4 regions of the Streptomyces sp. NPDC050416 genome follow, and region 4 is predicted to be linked to each of the others. Evidence: riboswitches for the same ligand, from Rfam matches in the RefSeq annotation. Region 4 holds a riboswitch; each other region holds the start of a gene.

Evidence for each region. A riboswitch is a leader RNA that binds a small molecule or an ion and turns the genes downstream of it on or off. The one in region 4 is predicted to bind cyclic di-AMP.
Region 1: it holds a riboswitch for cyclic di-AMP, as region 4 does, so the genes downstream of both, ACIBL4_RS02695 (peptidoglycan DD-metalloendopeptidase family protein) here and ACIBL4_RS35925 (M23 family metallopeptidase) in region 4, are expected to answer to the same signal.
Region 2: it holds a riboswitch for cyclic di-AMP, as region 4 does, so the genes downstream of both, ACIBL4_RS07640 (NlpC/P60 family protein) here and ACIBL4_RS35925 (M23 family metallopeptidase) in region 4, are expected to answer to the same signal.
Region 3: it holds a riboswitch for cyclic di-AMP, as region 4 does, so the genes downstream of both, ACIBL4_RS26770 (transglycosylase family protein) here and ACIBL4_RS35925 (M23 family metallopeptidase) in region 4, are expected to answer to the same signal.

What each region holds. Positions count from the first base shown of each region.
Region 1 covers NZ_JBITII010000001.1:588,236-593,131, reverse strand. The annotation lists gene ACIBL4_RS02700 (alpha-galactosidase) at 1-1,380, shown strand, start outside; cyclic di-AMP (ydaO/yuaA leader) riboswitch at 1,692-1,853, shown strand; gene ACIBL4_RS02695 (peptidoglycan DD-metalloendopeptidase family protein) at 1,858-2,781, shown strand; gene ACIBL4_RS02690 (DUF6250 domain-containing protein) at 2,978-3,694, shown strand; gene ACIBL4_RS02685 (SGNH/GDSL hydrolase family protein) at 3,840-4,625, shown strand.
Region 2 covers NZ_JBITII010000002.1:574,349-579,244, forward strand. The annotation lists gene pcrA (DNA helicase PcrA) at 1-2,192, opposite strand, end outside; cyclic di-AMP (ydaO/yuaA leader) riboswitch at 2,483-2,656, shown strand; gene ACIBL4_RS07640 (NlpC/P60 family protein) at 2,665-3,852, shown strand; gene ACIBL4_RS07645 (hypothetical protein) at 3,962-4,896, shown strand, end outside.
Region 3 covers NZ_JBITII010000009.1:99,688-104,583, forward strand. The annotation lists gene eno (phosphopyruvate hydratase) at 1-199, opposite strand, end outside; gene ACIBL4_RS26770 (transglycosylase family protein) at 478-1,158, opposite strand; cyclic di-AMP (ydaO/yuaA leader) riboswitch at 1,163-1,328, opposite strand; gene ACIBL4_RS26775 (transglycosylase family protein) at 1,557-2,483, opposite strand; gene ACIBL4_RS26780 (cytochrome P450) at 2,612-3,910, opposite strand; gene ACIBL4_RS26785 (nucleoside triphosphate pyrophosphohydrolase) at 4,334-4,896, opposite strand, start outside.
Region 4 covers NZ_JBITII010000015.1:122,359-127,254, forward strand. The annotation lists gene ACIBL4_RS35920 (M16 family metallopeptidase) at 1-1,190, shown strand, start outside; cyclic di-AMP (ydaO/yuaA leader) riboswitch at 1,383-1,546, shown strand; gene ACIBL4_RS35925 (M23 family metallopeptidase) at 1,560-2,345, shown strand; gene ACIBL4_RS35930 (GntR family transcriptional regulator) at 2,533-3,228, shown strand; gene ACIBL4_RS35935 (HPr family phosphocarrier protein) at 3,423-3,704, opposite strand; gene ACIBL4_RS35940 (GNAT family N-acetyltransferase) at 3,882-4,896, shown strand, end outside.

The DNA.
Region 1 (4,896 bases), on a different contig from region 4:
CTCCCGGACGCGCGCGTGCAGATCACCGGCGGGGCCGGCTACGACGACTCGGGCCTGCTGATGCTGGGCACGGGGGAGTCATACACGACGCCCGTCTTCGCCGGGCTCTGGAGCGACGGCGGCTTCGGCGGGGCGAGCCGCGCCTGGCACGCCTACCAGCGGACGTACGTGATCCCGGACGCGGACCAGGACCGGCCGGTGCTGTTCAACTCGTGGGAGGCCACCGAGTTCGACATCTCCGAGGAACAGCAGCGGGCGCTCGCCGAGCGGGCCGCCGCCATGGGTGTCGAGCTGTTCGTGGTCGACGACGGCTGGTTCGGGACGCGCACGAGTGACCGGGCCGGGCTCGGCGACTGGACCCCCAACCCCGACCGCTTCCCGGGCGGCCTGAAGCCGCTCGCCGAGCACGTGCACGGCCTCGGCATGCAGTTCGGGATCTGGGTCGAGCCGGAGATGGTCAACCCGGACAGCGAGCTGTACCGCGCGCACCCGGACTGGGTGCAGTATCAACCGGGACGAAAGCGGACGGAGTTCCGCAATCAGCTCGTACTGAACCTCGCCCGCGAGGACGTCCAGGAGTACCTCTGGGAGCAGCTCGACGGGCTCCTGTCCAGCGCGCCGATCGACTACGTCAAGTGGGACTTCAACCGCTGCTTCACCGACGCCGGGTGGCCGGACGACCCCTACCCGCAGCGGCTGTGGGTCGACCACGTGCACGCCCTGTACGCCCTGCTGGACCGGCTGCGGGCCGCCCACCCCGGGGTGGCCTTCGAGTCCTGCTCGGGCGGCGGCGGCCGGATCGACCTCGGTGTGCTCGGCCGCACGGACCAGGTGTGGACCTCGGACAATACCGACCCGCTCGACCGGCTCGCCATCCAGCACGGCTTCAGTCAGATCCACCCGGCCCGGGTCATGGCCGCCTGGGTCACCGACAGCCCGAACGCCATGCTCAACCGCCGGGCCAGCTCCCTGCGGTTCCGGTTCGTCAGCGCCATGGCCGGGGTGCTCGGGGTCGGCGGCGACCTCACGAAGTGGACGGAGCGGGAACTCGCCGAGGCGCGGGACTGGGTGGAGCTCTACAAGGAGATCCGGCCCGTGGTGCAGCGCGGCGACCTGTACCGGCTGCGCCCGCCGGAGGGCGGCCTGAGCGCCGTGCAGTACGTCCTCGGCGACGAGATCGTCGTCCTCGCCTGGCTCCAGGCGCAGCGCTACGGCGAGCCCGTTCCGCCGCTCCGGCTGCGGGGTCTCGACCCGGCGGCGTCGTACGAATGCCTCGAAACGGGCGAAACTCACCGGGGAGCCGTGCTGCTCCATCACGGGCTGCGGGTCGGTCTGCGCGGGGATCTGGACGCCACCGTCGTCCGGCTTAAGAGCAAATAGCCCTTCTGTCCGAATGGAGAGTGCTTCGGTTGTTTAGGCATAACGTGCCCCGGCTGTAAAGGAGATGAGGTCGGGGTGCGTGAGCATCGTCATATTCGTGACGATGTGTTGTTGCCATGTGCACGTAATTTCGGTGTGATTCAGGGGAATTGCGGGGAGCTGGAGATCGGAAATCCACGCTCCGTGACGGAAAAAATGTCGGCGCGTCAAGAAAAACGCCGTCACGGGCAACCGCGAGCTTGTCCCTTTGCGTCCTGGTCGCTTACGTTCCCCACCAATCCGGACGGACGCCTAATCCTGCCGCCGCCCGGAGCCCGCACACACTGACCCGACGTACGGCAGGAGCGGGGGACCCACAGGTAAGACGCCTGTTCCGGTTCCCGGAACGGCTTGGGGTTAAGCCGCGCCTCGGCGTGGCCGGGCATCTCCAGTCCGAACCCGACAGCTCACCTCGCAGGCGACGGAGAGGAATTCGCCATGCCCGCGAAGGGTAAGCATCGCCGCCCGAAGTCCCAGCGTTTCACCCGCTCCATCGCCGTCGCCGGAACCGGTGGGGCCGCTCTCGCCCTTCCACTCATGGGGGCCGCCGGCGCCCACGCCGCCACCCCGCAGTCGGCTCCGGAAAAGGCCGTCCAGTCCGCGCCGGCCGCCGAGAAGAAGGCCACCGAAAAGGCTACGGGCGCCCGCTCGTACACCGTGCGGGCCGGTGACTACCTCGCGAAGATCGCCGACGAGCAGCACGTCGACGGCGGCTGGAAGAAGCTCTACTCGGACAACCGTGACGCCGTCGGCGACGACCCGTCGCTGATCCACCCGGGGCTGAAGCTGGCGATCGGCAAGAAGGCGGCGGCGAGCGGGTCCCCGGCCCCGTCGAAGGCCTCGCCATCCAAGTCCTCGAAGTCCCCGGCGTCGAAGTCGTCCGCTGCCGAGTCGCCCTCGAAGCCGGCCGCCGCCAAGCCGGCCGCCGCCAAGTCGGCCGCCGCGACCTCCAGCGGCTACACCCTCCCCGTCGAGGGCGCCACCGTCGGCACCCCGTACCACATGTCCGGCAGCATGTGGTCCAGCGGCTACCACACCGGTGTCGACTTCGTCGTCCCGACCGGCACCTCGCTCAAGGCCGTCAGCGCGGGAACGGTCGTCTCCGCCGGGTGGGGCGGCGCGTACGGCAACCAGGTCGTCATCAGGCTGAACGACGGCAGCTACGCGCAGTACGCCCACCTGTCCTCGCTCTCCGTCTCGGCCGGCCAGACCGTGAGCGCCGGGCAGCAGATCGGCCTGTCCGGTGCCACCGGCAACGTGACCGGACCGCACCTGCACTTCGAGATCCGCACCACGCCGGACTACGGCTCGGACGTGGACCCGGTCGCCTTCCTGCGCTCGCACGGCGTCTCCGTCGGCTGACCGACCGCGTCACCACCTGCCTGACACGCGACCGAAGGCCGGACCCCGATCCCCGGGTCCGGCCTTCGGTGTGTGCGCGCACCTTCCGATCGCCCCAAGGGATCGACAGCGGGCGGCAGTTGGGACACAGTGATCCCATCCGGAGCGCAAGCGCTTTCTAGATCCTTCCAGGCGGATCACCAAGGAGATGTGTCCCGTGCCGACCTCCCGCAGAGCGTTCGCCAGCCTGGCCGCCGGAGCCGCCGTGGCGGCCCTCGTCCCGACGGGCGCCGCGCACGCCGCGCCCCGGCACCGCCGCCTCATCGCCCGAGACGACTTCCATCACGGCCTCGCCCAGTGGGCGACCGAACTCCAGGACGGCGGCACCGTCACCGCGTCCCGTGGTGTTCTGGAGATCGACGTACCGAGCGGCGCGACCGTATGGTTCAGGCAGCGGCTCGAAGGGCCGTACGCCCTCGAGTACACCGCCACGCCCGTCTCCGAGGGCGGGGCCAACGACCGTGTCTCGGACCTCAACAACTTCTGGAACGCGACCGACGTCCGCTCCCCGGCCGACCTCTTCGCCACGCCGCGCGGTGGGGCGCTGGACGAGTACGACCACCTCACGACGTACTACGCCGGCTACGGTGCCAACTACAACACTACGACCCGGCTGCGGCGGTACGTCGGGCAGCCCGGAGTCCGGCCCCTGGTCCACGACTACACCGAGCCGCTGCTGGTGCCGGGTGAGCCGAACCGGGTGCGGATCGTCTCCGACGGTTCGACGGTGCGGTGGTGGAACAACGGGAGGCTCGTCTTCGACTACCGCGATCCGGAGCCGTACACGAGTGGGCACTTCGGCTTCCGGACCGTGTGGAGTCACTTCCGGATCACGGGATTCCGGGTGTGGCGACTGACCCCCCAACATCGCTGACGGGTGTCCTATTCCGGAGTTGGTGAACACTTGGGGAGTGGCTTATCTCACCGCCCGTCAACCCTTTCCTACGGTCGCGTAGGTCACATTAGAAGGTGAATCATGTGCTGCTGTGGCAGACGATTCGAAGAGTGACAGCAGAGCAGTGATCGGGTCGTACGTGGCGGTGGGGGACAGCTTCACCGAGGGTGTCGGTGATCCCGGCCCCGACGGGGCGTTCGTCGGCTGGGCCGACCGGTTCGCCGTCCTGCTCGCCGACCGCCGGCCCGAAGGCGACTTCCAATACACCAACCTCGCCGTGCGCGGGAAACTCCTCGACCAGATCGTGGCGGACCAGGTTCCACGGGCCGTAGAAATGGCCCCGGACCTCGTCTCGTTCTGCGCCGGAGGTAACGACATCCTCCGGCCCGGTACCGACCCGGACGAGGTGGCCGAGCGCTTCGAGCGGGCCCTGGTGCGGCTCACCGCCGTGGCCGGCACGGTGATGGTGACGACTGGGTTCGACACGCGTGGGATGCCCGTGCTCAAGCACCTGCGCGGCAAGATCGCGACCTACAACGGGCATGTGCGGGCCATCGCCGACCGGTACGGCTGCCCGGTGCTCGACCTGTGGTCCCTGCGCAGTGTCCAGGACCGCAGGGCCTGGGACGCCGACCGGCTGCACCTGTCGCCGGAGGGGCACACGCGGGTGGCGCTCCGCGCGGGGCAGGTGCTCGGGCTGGAGGTTCCGGCGGACCCGGAGCAGCCGTGGCCGCCGCTGCCGGCTCGGGGCCCTCTTGAGGTCCGGCGGGACGACGTGCACTGGGCGCGGGAGTTTCTGGTGCCGTGGATCGGGCGGCGGCTGCGTGGGGAGTCGTCGGGGGATCATGTGACGGCGAAGGGTGCGTTGTCGCCGGAGGACATCCGGATGCGGATCGCTGCGGTGGCGTAGCGGCTGCGGCTGCGCCCGCGGCTGGCTTGTAAGTCGGGGCCGCGTCGGGGGGTGTCCGTCCTCGGAACGGCGCGATGGGGTCGGACACCCCCCGACACGTCCCCTTCTCGCCGTGCGCGGCCGCGCGTGCGTAGTGGCTCAGCTGCCGTCGGCCGCCGCTGCGGGCAATCGTGCCTCCCCCAGTGCCTCAAGGGCCTGGGAGGTGCCCCCAGGCGGCACGGGTGGGCGCAGCGGCACCCCGCTCCGCCGGGCTGCGCCCCCGCCCGCCCCG
Region 2 (4,896 bases), on a different contig from region 4:
CCCGTCCGCTTCCACTCCACGTACGCCGGCGGGATCTCCTCCAGGAAGCGGGAGGGCGGGTTGTACGAGGGCTGGCCCCAGGCGCTGCGCAGGGTGGACCGCGTCAGATACAGCCGCTCCCGCGCGCGTGTGATGCCGACGTACGCCAGGCGCCGCTCCTCCTCCAGCTCCTTGGCCTGGCCGAGGGCGCGCATGTGCGGGAAGACGCCGTCCTCCATGCCGGTCAGGAAGACGACCGGGAACTCCAGGCCCTTGGCGGTGTGCAGGGTCATCAGCGTGATGACGCCGTCGCCGTCCTCCTCGTCGGGGATCTGGTCGGAGTCGGCGACCAGGGCGACCTGTTCGAGGAAGTCGGACAGCGTGCCCCGCTCCTCTTCGCCGCGCTCCTGCTCGAACTCCATGGCGACGGCGGCGAGTTCCTGGAGGTTCTCGATCCGGGTCTCGTCCTGCGGGTCGGTGGAGGCCTGCAACTCGGCGAGGTACCCGGTGCGTTCCAGGACCGCCTCCAGCACCGTGGCCGGTCCGGCGCCGGACTCGACGATCGTACGGAGGTCCTCCATCAGCGTGTTGAACCGCTTGACGGCGTTGGTGGACCGCGCGGCCATGCCGTACGCCTCGTCGACGCGCTTGAGCGCCTGCGGGAAGCTGATCTTCTCCCGCTGGGCGAGGGCGTCGATCATCGCCTCGGCACGGTCGCCGATGCCCCGCTTGGGGACGTTGAGGATCCGGCGCAGCGGCACGGAGTCCTCCGGGTTGGCCAACACGCGCAGGTAGGCCAGGACGTCCCGGACCTCCTTGCGCTCGTAGAAGCGGACGCCGCCGACGACCTTGTAGGGCAGGCCGACGCGGATGAAGACCTCTTCGAAGACACGGGACTGGGCGTTGGTGCGGTAGAAGACGGCGACGTCGCCGGCCTTCGCCTCGCCGGCGTCCGTGAGGCGGTCTATCTCGTCGGCGACGAACTGCGCCTCGTCGTGCTCGGTGTCGGCGACGTAGCCGGTGATCGTGGCGCCCGCGCCCGCGTTGGTCCACAGGTTCTTGGGGCGGCGGGACTCGTTGCGCTCGATGACCGCGTTGGCCGCGCTGAGGATCGTCTGGGTGGAGCGGTAGTTCTGCTCCAGCAGGATCGTCGTCGCGTCCGGGTAGTCCTCCTCGAACTGGAGGATGTTGCGGATCGTCGCGCCGCGGAAGGCGTAGATCGACTGGTCGGCGTCACCCACGACGCACAGCTCGGCGGGCGGGACGTCGTCCGGGCCGGGGGGTACGTCGACGGGGTGCTCGGAGGTGCCGACGAGTTCCCGGACGAGGGCGTACTGGGCGTGGTTGGTGTCCTGGTACTCGTCCACCAGCACATGGCGGAAGCGGCGGCGGTAGTGCTCGGCGACGTCCGGGAAGGCGCGCAGCAGGTTGACCGTCGTCATGATCAGGTCGTCGAAGTCGAGGGCGTTCGCCTCGCGCAGCCGCGACTGGTACATCGCGTAGGCCTGGGCGAGGGTCTTCTCGAAGCCGTCCGTGGCCTGGGCGGCGAAGTCCTCCTCGTCGATCAGCTCGTTCTTCAGGTTGCTGATCTTGGCGCTGAAGGACTTCGGCGGGAAGCGCTTGGGGTCGAGGTCCAGGTCCCGGCAGACCAGGGCCATCAGGCGCTTGGAGTCGGCGGCGTCGTAGATCGAGAACGAGGACGTGAAGCCGAGCTTCTTGCTCTCGCGCCGCAGAATGCGCACGCACGCGCTGTGGAAGGTCATCACCCACATCGCGTTCGCCCGCGGGCCGACGAGCTGCTCGACGCGCTCCTTCATCTCGCCGGCGGCCTTGTTGGTGAAGGTGATCGCGAGGATCTGCCCCGGGTGCACGCCCCGCTCGGCGAGCAGGTGGGCGATGCGGTGCGTGAGCACGCGGGTCTTGCCGGAGCCGGCGCCGGCCACGATGAGCAGCGGGGAGCCGGAGTGGACGACGGCGGCGCGCTGGTTGTCGTTCAGCCCCTCCAGGAGGGCGGCGGTGTCCACCGGCGGGCGCGGGGCACCGTCGCGGTAGTAGGCGTCCCGGTCCGGGGGCACGTCGAACTTCCCGCCGAACAGATCGTCCGGAACCGGCTCCGGTACGTGATCGTCCTCGGGTGGCGGCGGGGGCTCGTCCGCGGGGCCCCGCTGGGCCTGGAGGTCCGCCAGGAAGCTGTCGTCAAAGAGGCTGCTCATCGCTCTCCGAGTCTAGGGCGCCCCACTGACAGCCCGCCGCCGCCCTGAGAACATCGCCGAAAGGAACCCCTCATCACCCTGTATCCACGCACGATCACAGTCCGCTACGACTGTCACAATTATGACGAACTCGTGACCAACGCCCCTCCGTCGATGACTCTCGGCGACGCTTTCGACTAAGGTCACGAAAATGTATCGGGCATATCGCCCATCAACCTTCACAAGGGCAACACGAGTTGGCTACCGTGCGGGCAGGCCGCACGACCCCCACCGGCGAACGTCGCCGGGCCGCGCGGCCTCCGCCGAGTCCGGTGTGCCGCAGCGGCAGCCGGAGCCGGGGACCCAACCGAGAACTCTGGGGTGAATCGGCCGGACTCCCTCCACGGAGACGGCAGTAGGGCAACCCTTCCGATGTACCCGCCCGAACCCGACAGCTAACCCGGTAGGCGGAGCATGGAAGGAGTCGCCTCCCTTGGCGTCGCACCGCAAGTCGCGTCCCGCTGGTACGCGCGTCGCAGGCATACGGACCCCCGCCCTGGCAACGGCGGCCCTCACGTCCGTCGCCCTGCTGTCCCAGTCGGCCAATGCCGCCCCCGAGGCCGACGACAAGCCGAGTCTCGAGGAAGTCGAGAAGAAGGTCGACGACCTGTACCGCCAGGCCGAGTCGGCGACCGACAAGTACAACTCGGCCAAGGAGAAGACCACCAAGCAGAGCAAGCGCGTCGACACCCTCCTCGACGACGTCGCCAAGCGCACCCAGAAGCTCAACGAGGCACGGGAGGAACTCGGTTCCTTCGCCGCCGCCCAGTACCGCACCGGCGCCTCCGCCCCGGACACGGCGACGTTCCTGCTCGCGGACACCCCGCAGGACTACTTCGACCAGACCCAGCTGATGGACCGGATGACCGGCCGTCAGAAGGTCGCGGTCGACGACTACGTCACCCAGCAGTCCGAGACGATGAAGAAGCGCCAGGAGGCCACCGAGAGCCTCGAGACGCTCACCGAGACCCAGGGCGACCTGAAGACGGCCAAGGCCACCGTCCAGCGGAAGCTCGCCGACGCGCGCGACCTGCTGTCGAAGCTGACCGCCGAGGAGAAGGCACGCCTCGCGGCGATCGAGCGGGAGAAGCAGCAGGAGGCCGCCCGCAAGGCCGCCGAGCTGGCCCGGCAGCAGGCCGCGCAGCAGCAGGCGCAGGAGCAGGCCGCCCAGCAGCAGGACAGCGGCTCCTCGTCCACGGGCTCGTCCTCGTCCACGGGCTCCGGCTCGTCCACCTCGACGGCCCCGGCCGATTCCTCGTACGCCACCAAGGCCGAGAAGGCGCTCGCCTTCGCCCGCGCCCAGATCGGCAAGCCGTACGTCTGGGGCGCCGTCGGCCCCGGCTCCTACGACTGCTCCGGTCTCACCCAGGCCGCCTGGAAGGCCGCGGGCGTCACCCTGCCGCGCACGACCTACGACCAGGTCAACGCCGGCACCACGGTCCCGCTGACCGACGCCCAGCCCGGTGACCTGGTCTTCTTCTACGACGACGTCACCCACGTCGGCATCTACATCGGCAACGGCATGATGATCCACGCCCCGAAGCCCGGCACTTATGTGCGCGAGGAGTCGATCTACTACGACGGCGAGTCGGCGATCCACAGCGTGGTGCGGCCGGCCTGAGGCCGTACTTCACGGAGGGCACGCGCGTATGGGGGCGCTCTCGCGTTTTTGAGGCGCCCGCGCGCGTGCCCCGCTCGCAACGCGCGCGGCGCCTCCTAGCATCGGGCCCATGCCCGGCCCCTCCCCCTCCACCGCCTGGTGGGCGCAGCGCGCGCCGTCCGCCGGCGCCGCCGTGCTGGCGACCGGCACCCTGTCGGTCGGTCTGGACCTGGCGGGGTACGGCGGCCTGTCCCGTATCGCCCTCGGTCTGGGCTGCGCGGCGTGGCTGCTGCTCGCCGCCGACTTCACGCTGCGGCTGCTGCTGGCGGGCACGGGATGGCGGGCGTACGCGGGAGTGCCGGGCCTGGTGGACACCGTGGCGACGGCCGCCCTCACCACCGTGGCGGCGACGGCCGTCCTGGGCACCGGCTTCTCGGCGGCCGGCGCGCAGTCCCTGGCCGCGGCCCTGCTGGTGCTGGCCGTGCTGCTCTGGCCGGTGCCACTGGTCCTCCCGGCGCAGGACGGGGAGCGGCGCAGGCCCGGGACGGTGTTCGCGCGCTGCATGGCCACGCAGGGGCTCGCGGTACTCGGTGCCACGCTCGCCGCGGCCGAGTCGGCGGCCTGGCTCGCGCACGCGGCGCTGGTGCTGTTCTGGCTGGGGCTCGTGCTGTACGTCCTCACCCTGGCCCGCTTCGATGTGCGGCAGGTGGCCGAGGGGCGCGGCGACCACTGGCTCGCGGGCGGGGCGCTCGCCCTCTCGGCGCTGGCCGGGGCGCGGCTGATCAGCTCCGACAGTGCGCGCCTGTACCTGTGGAACGTCGACGACCGCGGCGTCCTGCGCAATGTGACCGTCGTGCTGCTCGTGCTCACACTGGCCTGGTGCGCCGTCCTGCTCGCCGCCGAGTTCCTGCGCCCCCGCCCCCGCACCGACATCCGCCGCTGGGCGACCGTGTTCACCTGGGCCAAGACGGCTGCGGCGACCCTGGCCGTCGCCGCAGCCCTCGACGTCTCCTGGCTCGACGGCTTCGGGGAGCTGCTGCTGTGGGTCGCGGTGGCCGCCTGGCT
Region 3 (4,896 bases), on a different contig from region 4:
CCTTCTCCACACCCTTGCCGAGGTAGCGGTTCGAGTCGCCGTCGCGCAGCTCGATGGCCTCGAAGGCGCCCGTGGAGGCGCCGGACGGGACGGCGGCACGACCGGTGCTGCCGTCGTCGAGGCCGACCTCGACCTCGACCGTGGGGTTGCCTCGGGAGTCCAGGATTTCCCGGGCTACGACGACGTCGATGGACGGCACGAGCATCTCCTTCTTCATGTGACGCGGGTACGCGGGCCGCGGGGCCCGGCGAGGCGCGGGCCGCGGTGGCTCGCGACATGAGCCTAACCGGCTCCGGGCGATCGGCCACCGGGTCGCCCACCCCATGGACAGAACCGAGAGTAAATTGTTTCCGAACGGAACAAAGCCGGTTCGCAAAGACCGGCAGAAAAGACCGGCAGAAAAAAACCCCGCCCCGGCGCGCACGGGGGATGACGCACCGGGGCGGGGAGCCCGTGGGGACGGGGGTGGGCCGCTGCTTACTTCAGGTGCAGCTGCTGGCCCGGGTAGATCAGGTTGGCGTCCGTGATGATGTCCTTGTTCAGCTCGAACAGCTTCTCCCAGCCGCCCTCGACCTTCTGCTCGGTCGCGATGGAGCTGAGGGTGTCACCCTTGACGACCTTGTACTCGCCGTCGCCCTTCTTGACCTTCTTGCCGGTCGGGGTGGTGACGGTCTTCTGGGTCTTCTGGGTCTGGGCCGGGCGCTCGTCGGAGCGGGAGGCCGGCTGCTGCTCGGTCTGGCGGGTCTCGGTGGAGCCGCTGCTCTGCTCGGAGCCGCCGCTGTAGCCGGCGCTCGACAGGCCCTTGCCACAGACCGGCCAGGCACCCTTGCCCTGGCTCGCGAGGACCTTCTCGGCGATCTGGATCTGCTGGTCCTTGGTGGCCTGGTCGGCGGTGGAGGCGTACTGGGTGCCGCCGTACGCGGACCAGGTGGAGGCGGAGAACTGCAGACCGCCGTAGTAGCCGTTGCCGGTGTTGATGGACCAGTTGCCGCCGGACTCGCACTGGGCGACGGCGTCCCACTCGGAGGCGGTGGCGGCGGAGGCGTTGCCGGCCGCCATCAGCGGGGCGGCGACGGCGGCACCGGTGACACCGGCGATGGCGATGACCCGAGAGGCCTTGGACGGACGGCGGTGCGTGCCCTTGCCGGAAAACAGCATGGAGAGATCCCCTCACCGACGCCTGCGAGGTGAGCTGTCGGGTTCGGGCCGGTTGAGTTGCCCGGCCGCGTCCCTCCCGGGACGCGGCTTCACCCCAAGCCCTTCCGGCCAACTGGCCGGTCGGACACCTACCTTGGGTCCCCCGCTCCTGCCTACGGCGCTTGACGCGACGACTGTTCCCGTGCGGCCGCTGGCAGGATTCGGCGTTGCGGCAGCCGGGGCTCGCGGTGGCGAGCGGTCATGACCGTAGACATGCGATCGGCGGAATTTCAAAGACGATCAGGGCTTCTGAGATCTATCTCTCACCGCACCGATAAGGGACATTAGCCACGAACAGTGACGTGAACTCGCACGGTTTCGGGGTGACTTCCGCCCCCGTTTCCGTACTGCCCCACCGCCTACCGCTCGTCCGCTTCGACCCCTACCGTGAGCTTCTGACCGGGGCGGATGAGGTTCGGGTCGGTGCCGACAGCCGTCTCGTTCCCGACGTAGAGCGTGCGCCATCCGCCGCTGAGATCAAGAGAGTTCGCGATGGACCAGAGGCTGTCGCCGGGGCGGACGGTGTAGGAGCCGTCCGTCGCCTCCCGGGCGGCCTCGCCGTCGCGCGAGGCGTGCCGTCCGGCGGACCCGGACGGGCGGCCGTCCTCGGCCTTGGCGTCCTCGTCGGCGCTGGGGCCGCGGTGGCGGCCGGAGGTGGTGTCGGTCGGGGCCGAAGAACCCCCGTCCTGAGGCGACTTGGCGGGCTCGTCACTCTCGGGAGTGGGCGACGGGGAACTGCCGGGCTCCTGGTCCTGCGACTGATCCTGTGACTGTTCCTGCGACTGGTCGTGTGTCGAGGAATCGGCAGAATCAGATGACTTGTCGGAATTGGCGGTTTCGTCCGACTCGGAGGAGTCGAGCAGTCCGGGTGAGTCCGTCGGAGCGGAGGAGTCGGACGTGTCCGAGCCCTTGTCCTGTTCGAGGCCGGAGAGCAGACCGCAGGTACGCCAGGCGCCGACCCCCTGGTCGGCGAGGATTCTCTCGGCCACGGCTATCTGCTGGGAGCGGCTGGCCAGGTCGGCACTCGGGGCGTAGTCGAGGCCGCCGTGGTTCTCCCAGTCCTCCTGGGACAACTGGAGGCCGCCGAAGTATCCGTTGCCGCTGTTCTGGCTCCAGGCGCCGCCGGTCTCGCAGTCCGCGACCCGGTCCCAGGTCGCGCCGTCGGCCGCGCTGGCACCGGAGGCCCCGAGGAGCGGGATCGCGATGGCGGAGCCGGTGACCCCGGCCGCGACGAGGAGAGCCGGAGCCTGGCGGGGGCGACGGTGCCGACCGTTCCCGGAGAGCATACGGAGACCTTTCGCGAGACAGCAGTGACCGGCGCGGCGCAGGGTCTCCCGGGCCGCGCTGATGATGGGTGAACGTATCGGCAGACGATCACTTGTCACAAGTTCATGCCGCGCAGATCACGTGAAGATCACAGGTCTGACGGCGTGTCATGTTTAGCCGGTGAGAACTCCACCGGCAGCGTGCGCAGACCGCGCATGATGAGGCCGCCGCGCCATCTCAGCTCGGCCGGATCCGCCGCCAGCCGCAGGTCCGGGAGGCGGGTGAGGAGCGTGGCGAGCGCGGTCTGACCCTCCAGGCGGGCGAGCGGGGCGCCGAGGCAGTAGTGGATGCCGTGGCCGTAACCGAGGTGCTGGTTGTCGCGGCGGGCGAGGTCGAGCACGTCCGGATCGGCGAACCGCTCCGGGTCCCGGTCCGCGGCGGCCAGCACGACGAGGACCGGGTCGCCGGGCGAGATGTGCTGCCCGCCGATGGTGAGGGGCTGGGTGGCGAACCGCCAGGTGGCGAGTTCGACGGGGCCGTCGAAGCGCAGGAGTTCCTCGACGCCGGTCTCCAGGAGGCTGGTCTCCCCGGCGGCGAGGGACGACTGGAGGCGCGCGCGCTGCTCGGGGTGGGTGAGCAGGGCGTAGGTGCCGTTGCCGATCAGGTTCACGGTGGTTTCGAAGCCGGCGAACAGCAGGATGAAGGCCATGGCCGCGGCCTCGTTCTCGGTGAGGTGCTCACCGTGGTCGGAGGCGCGGATCAGGCCGGAGATGAGGTCCTCGCCGGGGGCGGGCTCGTCGGGCAGCGCCTCCCGCTTGCGGTGGATGAGGTCGGCGAGGTAGCCGCGCATCTTCTTCACGGACCGCGCCACGCCGCCCCTGGGGCCGCCCTGGTGACGGATCATCATCCCCGCCCAGTCGCGGAAGTCGTCCTGGTCCTCGCGGGGGACGCCGAGCAGGTCGCAGATGGCGTAGATGGGGAGCGGGAACGCGAACTCGTGGATGAGGTCGGCGGACCCCTTCCGCGCGAACCCGTCGATGAGGGTGTCGGTGAGCTCCTGCACCCGCGGCGCGAACTCGGCGACCCGGCGGGGTGTGAACGCCTTGGAGACGAGCCGCCGCAGCCGGGTGTGGTCCGGCGGGTCGATGTTGAGCAGATGCGTCATCAGCTCGGCCTTGCGCTCGCCGGGGATCCCGGTCTTGCCCTTGGCGTGTGCGGGCTCGTCGTGATGCGCCGGGTTCTTGGAGAGCCGGTGGTCGGCGAGCGTCTGCTTGGCGTCGGCGTACCGCGTGACCAGCCAGGCCTCCACGCCGCTGGGCAGCTTGGTCCGGTGCACGGGGGCGTGCTCGCGGAGCCAGGCGTAGGCGGGGTAGGGGTTGCTCGCGAACTCCCAGGTGAAGAGGTCGGGAGCGGCGGCCGGGGTGCTGGGCTGGGGCTGGTCGGTCACTCCCCGACGGTATCCGGCTCCCGGCCCCCTCCCCTTCCCCGGCCGGTCCCAGCGGTCCTCCGCCTCTCGGCCCGGCCCTGCCTCGGCCGGTCCCAGCCGTCCTCCGCCCCCAGTGCCCTGCCCCCGGCCGGTCCCAGCGGTCCTCCGCCTCTCCGCCCGGCCCTGCCTCGGCCGGTCCCAGCCGTCCTCCGCCCCCGGTGCCCTGCCCCCGGCCGGTCCCAGCGGTCCTCCGCCTCTCCGCCCGGCCCTGCCTCGGCCGGTCCCAGCCGTCCTCCGCCCCCGGTGCCCTGCCCACGCCCCGTCTCAGCTCTGCTCCCCTCGTGGGCCTTCCCCGGCCGGTCCCAGTCGTCCTCCGCCCCCCCCCGTGCCCTGCCCCCGGCCGGTCTCAGCCACCTCCGCCTCTTGTGCCTCCCCCGGCCCGTCTCAGCCCTGCTCCGCCTCCCTGATCGCGTCCCGGTACGCGCGGGCCGCCGCTCGCAGGGCCGCCTCCGGGTCGACGCCCTCCGCCTCCGCGCGGACGGCCAGGGCCAGCAGGTCGTAGCCGATGCCCTCCACCGGCGGGAGCGGTATGTCCAGGCCGGCGGTGCGGGCCCGGGACGCCAGCTTGGCGGCGAGGGCCAGGCCGGGCTGGCCGAGGGGGATGCCCTCGGTGATCGAGCTGCGCTGTTTCTCGACCGCCTTGGTGCGCAGCCAGTGCGCCTTGACCTCCTCGGGCGTGGTGGCCGTCTCGTCGCCGAAGACATGCGGGTGGCGGTGGATCAGCTTGGCGACGATGCCGGCGGCGACGTCGTCGACGGAGAAGGGGCTCTCCGGGTCGTCCTCGGCGATCCGGGCGTGGAAGACGACCTGGAGGAGAACGTCACCGAGCTCCTCGCGCAGTTCGTCACGGTCGCCCTCCTCGATCGCCTCGACGAGTTCGTACGCCTCCTCGATGCCGTACTTGGCCAGGCCCTTGTGCGTCTGCTGGGACGACCAGGGGCACTCGG
Region 4 (4,896 bases):
GTGTGGCCACGATCATGGCCCGGGCCTTCTCCGAGGGCACCGACAAGCACTCCGCCGAGGACTTCGCCGCCGAACTGGAGCGCGCCGGCGCCACCCTCGACGCGCACGCCGACCACCCCGGCGTCCGGCTCAGCCTGGAGGTGCCGGCCTCCCGGCTCGCCAAGGGGCTCGGCCTGGTCGCCGACGCCCTGAGGGCCCCCGCGTTCGCGGACAGCGAGGTCGAGCGGCTGGTCCGCAACCGCCTCGACGAGATCCCGCACGAGCTGGCCAACCCCGCCCGCCGTGCCGCCAAGGAGCTCTCCAAGGAGCTGTTCCCGGCGGACTCGCGCATGTCCCGGCCCCGCCAGGGCACCGAGGAGACGGTCGCCGCGATCGACTCCGCGGCCGTACGCGCCTTCTACGAGAGGCACGTCAGGCCCGCCACGGCCACGGTCGTGGTCGTCGGCGACCTCACCGGCATCGACCTCGACGCCCTGCTCGGCGACACGCTGGGCGCCTGGACCGGCTCCGCGGCCGAGCCGCGCCCGGTGCCGCCGGTGACCGCCGACGACACGGGCCGGGTCGTCATCGTGGACCGCCCCGGCGCCGTCCAGACGCAGCTCCTGATCGGCCGGATCGGCCCGGACCGGCACGACCGCGTGTGGCCCGCGCAGGTGCTCGGCACGTACTGCCTCGGCGGCACCCTCACCTCCCGCCTGGACCGCGTGCTGCGCGAGGAGAAGGGCTACACCTACGGGGTGCGGGCGTTCGGCCAGGTCCTCAGGTCCGCCCCGGACGGGACCGGTGCCGCGATGCTCGCCATCAGCGGCTCCGTGGACACGCCCAACACCGGCCCCGCCCTCCAGGACCTCTGGACGGTGCTGCGCACGCTCGCCGCCGAGGGGCTGACCGACGCCGAGCGGGACGTCGCCGTGCAGAACCTGGTCGGCGTGGCGCCGCTGAAGTACGAGACGGCGGCGGCCGTCGCGAGCACGCTGGCCGACCAGGTCGAGCAGCACCTGCCCGACGACTTCCAGGCCACGCTGTACCGGCAGCTCGCCGCGACCGGCACCGTGGAGGCCACCGCGGCGGCCGTCAGCGCCTTCCCGGTGGACCGGCTGGTGACCGTGCTCGTCGGTGACGCGGCGCAGATCAAGGCCCCGGTCGAGGCCCTGGGCATCGGCGAAGTCTCGGTCGTCGCCGCCGAGTAGGAGCACGCGCGCGCAGGGGCCCTGGTTGTCTTCTAAGGCACCAGGGCTCCTTTATGCCCGAATTGGTGCGGAGGTTGCCTGTCTGCCCTGTGGGATGCGCTACAAAAACCGGGATCCGTTTGGGAATTGAAAGTGGCCCCGCTTAGGTTCGTCCGGGCTGTTCGTCAGGCAGTGCGCCGCACCCGCGGCACCGGACAGTCATCGCCGAGTCCCCGTACGGCGCGAGCCAGGGGAGCCGGGGACCCACCGCAGTCCCTGGGGTGAATCGGACGCCCGCGCGAGCCGCGAGGGGGTCCGTAGGAGACCTTCCTGCTCCGAACCCGTCAGCTAACCCGGTAGGCGAGAAGGAAGGAAAGGACCAGGCACTCCATGGCGTTCACCCGCGCCACCGGGAAGCACCGTCGTCCCAGCCGGATGCAGCGCGGCACGGCCCGCGCGGCGGGCGTCGCGGCCCTCGCCACCACCGGTGTCATCGGCAGCGTGGCCGCCCCGGCCTTCGCGGCCGAGCCCGCCGTCGAGCAGACCGGCCTCACTCCCGTCGTCACCATGGGCGACACCGTGGCCCAGCAGATCGACGCCCAGGCCGCCGCCCAGAAGCAGGCCGCCGAGATGGCCGCCGCCAAACAGAAGGCCGAGGAGGCCGCCCGCGAGCGGGCCGCCGAGGCGGCCAAGGAGGCCAAGGAAGCCGCCGAGAAGGCCCGCGAGGCCAAGGAACGCGCCGCCCGCGAGGCCGAGCGCAAGCGCCTCAACACCTTCGTGCCCCCGATCTCCGGCTCGTACGTCTCCACCGGTTACCAGGCCAGCAGCGGCCTGTGGTCCTCCGGCAGCCACACCGGTGTCGACTTCCACGCCGCCAGCGGCACCTCCGTCCACGCGGTCGGCATGGGCGAGGTCGTCGAGGCCGGCTGGGGCGGCTCCTACGGCAACCAGATCGTGATCAAGATGAACGACGGCACGTACACCCAGTACGGCCACCTGTCGTCCATCAGCGTCTCGGTGGGCCAGAAGGTCACCCCCGGCCAGCAGATCGGCCTGTCCGGCGCGACCGGCAACGTCACCGGTCCGCACCTGCACTTCGAGGCCCGTACGAGCCCCGAGTACGGCTCCGACATCGACCCGGTCGCCTACCTCCGCTCGCACGGCGTGAGCGTCTGACGGCGCACCACTCCGCTTCCCGAGGCCCCGGCTCCCCGAGCCGGGGCTTTCGGCGTTTGTGACGCCCGGCTGTCCAAAAAATATCCCTGGATTCCGGTCTGCCGTCGGAAATTCCGGCTCATTGCAATAGAGTCACGGAACACGTGTCACTCGTCGACGTTTCACGGGGATTAAACGGAGGTCGGTCATGCGCATTCCGGCGCACTCGGTGTGCACGGCCATCCGGGACGACATCGTCGCGGGTGTCTACGAACGCGGCGGCCGGCTGACCGAGGAACTCCTCGCCCGCCGCTACGGTGTCTCGCGCGTCCCCGTCCGGGAGGCCCTGCGCACCCTGGAGGCCGAGGGCTTCGTGGTGACCCGGCGGCACGCGGGCGCGTGCGTCGCCGAACCCACCGAGCAGGAGGCCGCCGACCTGCTGGAGATGCGGCTGCTGCTGGAGCCGCTCGGCGCGGCCCGTGCCGCCCAGCGCCGCACCGAGGCCCACCTGAAGGTCCTGCGCGGCCTGGTCAGGCTCGGCCAGGAGCGCGCCCGCCGGGGCAACAGCGACGACCTGCGCTCCCTGGGCGGCTGGTTCCACGAGACGCTCGCACAGGCCTCCGGCAGCCCCGCGCTGACCTCGATGCTGACCCAGCTCCGCCACAAGATCGCCTGGATGTACACCGTCGAGGCTCCGGCCGGGCCCGTGGAGTCCTGGACCGAGCACGGCGCGATCGTGGACGCGGTGGCGCGCGGGGACAGCGAGCGCGCGCGGGCGGTCACGGCGCTGCACACCGAGCGCGCGACGGCCGCGCACCGGCTGCGTTTCGGCTCCGCCGGGGAGCGGGCCGAGCGTGTGAGGAACTCGCAACATCCCGTAAACACGGCGAGCCTGCGGCATTAACACGAGAGCCGTATACAAAGAGCAGGTAATTCGCGGGGGATTATTTCTGCTGCCCGGGAACGGGAATGCGCGGCCGATCGTGATGGGAAATGGCGACCCGTGACCGGGAATGGCGAAGGGCTCGCCCGATGAATTCGGACGAGCCCTTCTGGTTGCACCGGACCAGGGGTACCGGATCAGGCGCGGAAGAATGCTCAGACGGTCTCGGGCAGTTCCTCGAGACCCTCGGAGACCAGCTTCGCCAGCCGGTCCAGGGCGGCGTCCGCACCCTCGGCGTCGGAGGCGAGGACGATCTCCTCACCGCCCTGGGCACCGAGGCCGAGGACGGCCAGCATGGAGGCCGCGTTGACGGGGTTGCCGTCTGCCTTGGCGATCGTCACCGGGACGCCTGCGGCCGTGGCGGCTCGGACGAAGATGGAGGCGGGGCGGGCGTGGAGGCCCTCGGCCCAGCCGACGTTGACGCGGCGCTCAGCCATGTGTTGCTGCCCTTCGGTTTTCAGGGTTGTCTAGACCAGTTTCCCACACGTGAAGCTGCGCCGGAGCGGTCCTGATGTACCGCCCCGGGGTGCCGTCGGATCGCGGCCTCGACCCGACTGACGCCCTCCACAGACTGCCTCGCGCCGCTGTCATACGCCAGACGTACTCTGGGGCCCATGCAGACCTCGCCGGACCGGCACGAGTATCCCGCCCACTGGGAAGCCGACGTGGTGCTGCGCGACGGTGGCACCGCGCGCATCCGGCCCATCACCGTTGATGACGCCGAGCGCCTGGTCAGCTTCTACGAGCAGGTCTCCGACGAGTCGAAGTACTACCGCTTCTTCGCGCCGTACCCTCGCCTGTCCGCCAAGGACGTCCACCGCTTCACGCACCACGACTTTGTGGACCGGGTGGGACTCGCGGCCACAGTCGGCGGCGAGTTCATCGCCACCGTACGCTACGACCGGATCGGCGCGGACGGAACGCCCGCGTCCGCACCCGCCGACGAGGCCGAGGTCGCCTTCCTGGTGCAGGACGCCCACCAGGGGCGGGGCGTCGCCTCCGCTCTCCTCGAGCACATCGCCGCCGTCGCCCGCGAGCGCGGCATCCGCCGCTTCGCCGCCGAGGTGCTGCCCGCCAACAACAAGATGATCAAGGTGTTCACGGACGCCGGGTACACCCAGAAGCGCAGCTTCGAGGACGGCGTCGTCCGTCTGGAGTTCGACCTCGAACCCACCGACCGCTCCCTCGCCGTGCAGTACGCGCGCGAGCACCGCGCCGAGGCCCGGTCCGTGCAGCGGCTGCTCGCGCCCGGCTCGGTCGCCGTCATCGGAGCGGGGCGCACCCCGGGCGGCGTGGGCCGCAGCGTCCTCGGCAACATCCGCGACGCCGGGTACACCGGCCGCCTCTACGCCGTGAACAAGGCACTGCCCGAGGGACGGAAGGAACTCGACGGCGTGCCCGCCCACCGCTCGGTGCGGGACATCGACGGCCCGGTCGACCTCGCGGTCGTCGCCGTGCCGGCCGACCACGTGCCCGAGGTCGTCACCGAATGCGGCGAACACGGCGTGCAGGGGCTGGTCGTCGTCTCCGCCGGATACGCCGAGAGCGGCACCGAGGGGCGCGAACGCCAGCGCGCCCTCGTGCGGCAGGCCCGCACCTACGGCATGCGGATCATCGGGCCGAACGCCT